Rhizobium rhizoryzae: one gene and its partner. The protein of the gene in region 1 interacts with the protein of each later gene in a pairwise test. Links are inferred from orthologs where the notes say so. Each region holds a gene or a part of one and is shown in the gene's direction. Other genes may lie near its edges. The genes, in order: G6N80_RS18645 and mobA.

The links.
Region 2: the proteins of G6N80_RS18645 (region 1) and mobA interact in binary tests that used the Escherichia coli proteins (3 or more experiments, as listed by UniProt). The link is inferred for Rhizobium rhizoryzae from one-to-one orthologs.

The regions. Positions count from the first base shown.
Region 1 is NZ_CP049250.1:2,655,568-2,658,864, forward strand. Bases 226-3,202 are described here. They hold G6N80_RS18645 (molybdopterin molybdotransferase MoeA), read left to right. Parts: upstream 226-1,087; coding sequence 1,088-2,317; downstream 2,318-3,202. Other genes in these bases: trpC (indole-3-glycerol phosphate synthase TrpC), read left to right, coding at 226-593; moaC (cyclic pyranopterin monophosphate synthase MoaC), read left to right, coding at 590-1,078; G6N80_RS18650 (cryptochrome/photolyase family protein), read left to right, coding at 2,377-3,202. In the rest of the region: more of trpC, read left to right, coding at 1-225; more of G6N80_RS18650, read left to right, coding at 3,203-3,297. UniProt on the Escherichia coli protein: Catalyzes the insertion of molybdate into adenylated molybdopterin with the concomitant release of AMP.
Region 2 is NZ_CP049250.1:2,400,291-2,403,539, reverse strand. The notes cover bases 39-2,967. They hold mobA (molybdenum cofactor guanylyltransferase MobA), read left to right. Parts: upstream 39-1,155; coding sequence 1,156-1,779; downstream 1,780-2,967. Other genes in these bases: G6N80_RS17430 (OmpA family protein), read right to left, coding at 2,344-2,967; mobB (molybdopterin-guanine dinucleotide biosynthesis protein B), read left to right, coding at 1,776-2,285; G6N80_RS17445 (DMT family transporter), read left to right, coding at 242-1,147; G6N80_RS17450 (hypothetical protein), read left to right, coding at 39-170. Also shown: more of G6N80_RS17450, read left to right, coding at 1-38; more of G6N80_RS17430, read right to left, coding at 2,968-3,249. UniProt on the Escherichia coli protein: Transfers a GMP moiety from GTP to Mo-molybdopterin (Mo-MPT) cofactor (Moco or molybdenum cofactor) to form Mo-molybdopterin guanine dinucleotide (Mo-MGD) cofactor.

The DNA.
Region 1 (3,297 bases):
ATCCTCCAATGCTGGCCAAAGCCTATGAGGCTGGCGGTGCGGCCTGCCTTTCCGTTTTGACGGATGCTCCGAGTTTCCAGGGTGCGCCCGAGTTTCTGACGGCAGCACGCAATGCCTGCTCGCTTCCGGCCTTGCGCAAGGATTTCATGTTTGAGACCTATCAGGTGCATGAGGCTCGCGCCTGGGGCGGCGATTGCATTCTCCTGATCATGGCATCGCTGACCGACGACGATGCGAAGCGTCTTGAGGATGAAGCATTTTCGCTTGGTATGGACGTTCTGATCGAGGTGCATGACGAACAGGAAACCGAGCGTGCGTTAAAGCTCGCCTCGCCCATGATCGGCGTCAACAATCGCAATCTGCGTACCTTCGAAGTCAGCCTCACGAACAGCGAAAGGCTGGCCCCAATGGTGCCAGCGGACCGGTTGCTGGTGGGCGAAAGCGGCATCTTCACCAATGCGGATTGCCTGCGTCTGAAGGCAGTCGGTATCTCCACCTATCTGGTCGGTGAAAGCCTGATGCGTCAGCAGGATGTTTCGGCTGCAACAAGGCTGTTGCTGACCGGTGAGAGCGCAAGCCAGGCAGCAGAATGAGCATGACCGAGCAGGGCCTGACGCATATTACCGAAAGCGGCGAGGCTCACATGGTGGATGTGGGCGGCAAGGCTGAGACGGTGCGTGAGGCAACCGCCGAAGGCTTCGTGCGAATGTTGCCGGAAACGCTTCAACTCATCCGCAAGGGCGATGCCAAAAAGGGCGATGTCATCGGTACGGCCCGGCTGGCGGGCATCATGGCGGCCAAGCAAACCTCCAGTCTCATTCCACTTTGCCATCCGCTGATGCTGACCAAGGTATCCGTTGATATAGCGGCAGACGCGGATCTCCCCGGCCTGCGGGTCACGGCGACAGCAAAGCTGACCGGCAAGACGGGCGTCGAGATGGAAGCGCTGACGGCGGTGTCCGTTGCCTGTCTCACCATCTACGACATGGCGAAGGCCGCCGACAAAGGCATGGAGATCGGCGGTATTCAATTGCTTGCCAAGAGCGGCGGAAAATCCGGCGACTGGCGAAAAACCTAGGAATTGACTGTGGCGTCACCTCTCCTTCCCGTTTCCGAAGCTCTGACACGTTTGCTGGAACCGGTGCGAGCGGTTGCGGATACCGAGAGCGTTCCCCTTGATGAGGCAGCAGGCCGCATTCTGGCCGTTGATCTGGTCGCGAAACTCACACAGCCGCCATTTCACGCCTCCGCCATGGATGGCTATGCTCTTCGCGCCGCCGATGCTCCAGATCTTGGGGCAGAACTGACGGTCGTCGGCCAGGCAGCGGCGGGCCATGCATTCAACGGCCAGGTAGGACCGGGAGAATGCGTGCGCATTTTCACCGGTGCTCCATTGCCAGAAGGTGCCGACAGCATTCTCATTCAGGAGGATGCGGAGCGACTGTCTGAAAGCCGAATTCGCACGAAGTTTCCGGTAACGGTCGGGCGCCATATTCGCCCGCGCGGGCAGGATTTTGCTGAAGGCGAGACGGTCCTGCGCGCTGGTGTCCGGCTCGACTATGCCCATCTGACCGTTGCAGCGGCGATGAACCACCCGCAGGTCGAGGTTCTGCGTCGGCCGCGCGTTGCGGTGCTGGCGACCGGTGATGAGCTGGTGCACCCCGGTAGCAGTTTGCAGCCTTCACAGATCATCGCATCCAATACATTTGGCATCAGCGCCCTCATTCGCGCCAACGGTGGCGAAGTCATCGATCTCGGAATCATACCAGATCGCCAGGATCTGATTGAGAATGCGATTGCCAAGGCTGTGGCGGAAAAGGTCGACGTGCTGGTCACGCTGGGCGGGGCATCGGTTGGCGACCACGATCTGGTGCAGGCCAGCCTGAAAGCGCAAGGCATGTCACTCGATTTCTGGCGTATCGCCATGCGCCCGGGCAAGCCATTGATGGTGGGCTCGCTGGGAGATATGCGCGTGCTGGGCCTTCCGGGAAATCCGGTTGCGAGCCTTGTCTGCGGCACGCTGTTTCTTGAGCCAGTCGTCGCCAAGCTTTCCGGCACACGACCGAAGGCGCGGATGGCCGAAGCCCTTGCCGGAAAGCCGCTTGCCGCCAATGACCAGCGACAGGACTACCTTCGGGCACGGCTGTGCCGTGACGCTGACGGCCGTCTGATTGCTGAACCTTTCGACAAGCAGGATTCTTCGATGATGAAGATTTTTGCCCATTCGGATTGCCTTATCGTGCGCCCCCCGCATGCACCGGAACTTGCCGCACTGACGCCCTGCCCTATCCTTCTGCTGAGGGATTTCGATCGGTGATCCGCGTTTGATGTTGAGACGTAAATACCGGTAATTATTCGATAACCGGAGTTTACGCCTTGTCGTCAGATCATCAGCCGCCAATCCTTCTCTGGTTTCGCAAGGATCTCCGTCTCGACGACAATGGTGCGCTGTCGCAGGCCTGCGAAAGCGGCCGGCCTGTTGTCTGCGTCTACATCCGCGAACCGAAACAGGATGGCATCGGTCCGCTGGGCGGTGCTCAGGAGTGGTGGCTGCATCACTCGCTGGATGCATTGGCTGCAGCGCTTGCCGACAAGGGCAACAGGCTGATACTGCGGAGCGGCGAAGCAGCCAAGGTGCTTTCCGGACTGGCCAAGGAGACGCAGGCCGAAGCGCTCTTTTATAACCGTCACTATGAGCGTGATGCGGCCGACAAGGATATCGTCGGTGCCCTGAAGTCGTCAGGGCTGGAGATCAAGCGCTTTCGTGGCCAGCTACTGCACGATCCAGAGACGATGAAGACCGGTTCTGGTGGCGCTTACCGGGTTTATTCGCCGTTCTGGCGCGCGCTGGAGAAGGATGGTGAGCCGCGCGATCCGGTGTCGGCTCCATCCAAGATCGCCGCGCCGGGCTCTTTCCCCAAATCGGAGGCGCTCAAGGACTGGAGCCTGCTGCCGACGAAACCGGACTGGGCGACCGAGTTCGGACGGATATGGCAACCGGGGGAAGCAGGCGCGCACAAGAAACTGAAGCGCTTCCTGAAGAAGCCGATACAGACCTACAAGAGCGATCGCGATCACCCCGGTCTTGAGGATGCGACATCGCTGCTTTCCCCTCACCTCGCCTTCGGCGAGATTTCGCCCGCCCGGATCTGGCATGAGACCAAGGGGCTGGAGGCAACGAATGACGTCATCCATTTCCGCAAGGAACTGGTCTGGCGGGAATTTTCCTACCATCTTCTCGTCGAGTTTCCGAAGCTTGCCACCGATAACTGGAACGATAAGTTCGATGCCTTTCCG
Region 2 (3,249 bases), 260 kb from region 1 along the record:
CCGTTCTTCTGACGCGCGTTTTCCACCGTACAAGGGGTCCCGAAGATGGCTTGATCAACACGGATACTCTAAAGGCTTGCTTTTCCACTCATCCCCGCCAAGTGTTGAAGCGTCTGCCGGAACAGCGCGCCAATCCTGGCATGCTGTTCGATGAAATCGTCTTTTCATAACCAAACAACTGGTGCGTGCCGCTGTGATCGACTACAGCGAAATCGCTAATATATGCCTGAGGGAATCGAGAATGCCGTTATCATCGAATTCGCGTGGCGCCCTGATGATGACGATTGCCATGGGAGCCTTCACCACCAATGATGCGCTCATCAAATCGATCACGCATGACCTGAACATTGCGCAGATCATCTTTCTGCGCGGCATCGCGACAGCCATCATTCTCGCCGTCATGGCCTGGTCCTACGGAATCCTCGGGCAGTTCCGATTGATGTTCAATAAGGCCGTCATCCTCAGATCCGGCTTCGAGATCGGCGCGACCATTACCTATATCAGTGCCCTTTCGCACATCGATCTGTCTGTGGCCGCTACAATATTGCTCTCTCTGCCGCTTGCCGTGACCTTCGGAGCCTGGGCCTTCTTCAAGGAACCGGTCGGATGGAGGCGCTGGCTGGCCATCATCGTCGGCTTCGTCGGTGTCATCATCATCCTGAAGCCGAGCCCGGAAGCTTTCGTGCCCGCATCTCTGTTGGCGGTCACCACGGTCTTCTTCACAGCCGGCCGCGACCTGACCACGCGGCGGATCAACTCAGCCATCCCGACCCTGCTCGTCTCGCTTTTTGCCGGCCTGACCAACACGGTCTTCGGCGCGGTTCTCATTGTTCCCATGGGCGGCTGGATGCCCGTGAGCGGTCACTCCGTGCTCATCATCGTCGTGGCCGCCTGTTTCATTATTGCGGGCTATCTGTCGATCATCAGTGCCATGCGAACGGGAGACATCTCCTTCATCGCGCCGTTTCGCTACACGAGCCTCATCTTCTCGCTGAGCCTTGGCTATTATCTGTTTCAGGAGCGACCGGACGGCTACATGACACTGGGCGCCAGTCTCATTGTTGCATCGGGTCTTTATGCCTTCTACCGTGAGAAACAGCGCACACGGGAAACGCCCGCTGCCAAGAGTACGCAGACACCCAATTGAGAACGCAAATGCCCCTGCCTTCCGCGCCTGCCGTCGCCGTCATCCTCGCCGGGGGTCTTTCCCGCCGGATGGGTCGAGACAAGGCCGAAGTCTTGCTGGCGGGAACCAGACTGGTGGATCGCGTGGCCGCCCGGTTGCGCCACCAGAACCTGTCCGTATTCCTCAACGCGTCGGATGATCTCGGAACGTCGCTCCCCCTTGTTCCGGATACGCTACAGGGTCATCGGGGGCCGCTCGCCGGAATTCTTGCCGCCATGCGCCACGGCGCAAGCCGGTCCGATCCCACGAGCCATGTGCTGACGGTGCCGATCGATAGCCCCTTCATACCGCTGGATATTGCGGCCAGATTGAGCGCGGCTGCGACATCCGATGGAAGCATCGTGATCGCCGTGTCGCAAGGCGCTCTCCATCCGGTCGTCGGCTTTTGGCCGATCCGTTTGGCCGATGAATTGCAGGCGTTTCTCGAAGGTCCGGAAAATCCGCGCGTCAAGACGTTTCTGTCCCGCCACGATACCCGGACTGTCGAGTTTGCCGACATCGAAACGCCCGTTGGTCCGTTCGACCCCTTCTTCAACGTCAATACGCCGGAGGACCTGCAATTGGCCCATCGCTACGTGGAGTTTGTGGGATGACCCCGAAGCTGTTTGGTATTGCTGGCTGGAAAAACTCCGGCAAGACGGGCCTCGCCGTACGCGTGGTGGAGGAGCTGACGCGCCGCGGTTTTCGCGTCTCGACCGTCAAGCACGCGCATCATGATTTCGATATCGATAAGGTCGGCGCAGACAGCTACCGTCATCGGCAGGCAGGCGCGCACGAGGTCGCCCTCGTCTCCGGCACGCGGTATGCAATCATGCACGAATTGCGTGGTGCCGATGAACCAAGCTTCGAGGAAATCATCTCCCGCCTCGCTCCGTGCGATATCCTCATCATCGAGGGCTACAAGCGCGAACCGATCCCGAAAATCGAGGCACGCCGCCTTGAGGCAGCCAAGCGCGAACCGCTGGCACCCAGTGATCCATTCATCTTAGGCATTGCTGCGGATCATGCTGTCGAAGGAACCGCCCTGCCCGTCTTCGATCTCGATGATACCAATGCGATTGTCGATTTCGTCATCGAGACGACAGGCCTGAACGCCTGATGCGAAAAGACCGCCGGGACGATCTGGCCCGGCGGTCTCTGCATCATTCGGATACCGTTTAGCGGTTCTGTGCGACCGGCTTCACCAGCGCAGTGATACGACGGATCGTCACGCGGCGGTTCTGCTGCTCTGGTCCCTGTGTCGCGACCTTGAGGTAACGCTCGCCATAGCCCTGCGTCACCATGTTTTCCGGCGGAATACCAAAGGCATCCGTCAGAACTCGCGCAACCGATTCGGCTCGGCGGTCGGAAAGCACAAGATTGCTCTCGTCAGAGCCGACAGCATCCGTATGGCCTTCGATCAGGAAGGTCTCGGATGGATCGCGATCCAGAACCTTCTTGATGGCGTCCGCCACCTTCCGCAGGCTGGATGCCTGGTTCATCGGAATGTCGGCACTGCCCGTGGCAAAAGTGACTGTATCGAGATCGATACGACGAACCTTGTCGCGGATACGGGCCGAGTAACGCACTTCATCGACGGAGTAGACCCGCTCCACCCGTTCGACAGGCGGCTGTTCGAGGAAGCGATAGTAGTCGCGATCCGGATCGCTGGTCGTATCGATGATATACTGGTTGACCGGAATCGTCAGGCGCATCGGGGGCAATTCCGCACCCGGATCACGCCAGCGGTAGTCGCGATCGGCCCGTTCATCGGCAAGCTCCGGCGCATAGAACAGGATGATTTCGCGGCCATCGCGTCCGACGCGAGAACGCTGGACCACATCGCCATAGCGATTTCGGATCGTCACGATCTGCACGCCGCCATCACGCTCGTAGATCTCACGGGTGCGTCCACCCGGCAGACGGTCATATTCGGGACGATAGCCGTCGCTGATGAAACGCTCACTATCGTCATGGCGAACGAAGGTCCGGTTATCGAACTGAATGATCACGCGGCCATCATCGGCACGGCGCACGTCATCCCAGCCACGTGGGTCTTCGAAGCGCGGGCGCTCGCGCAATCT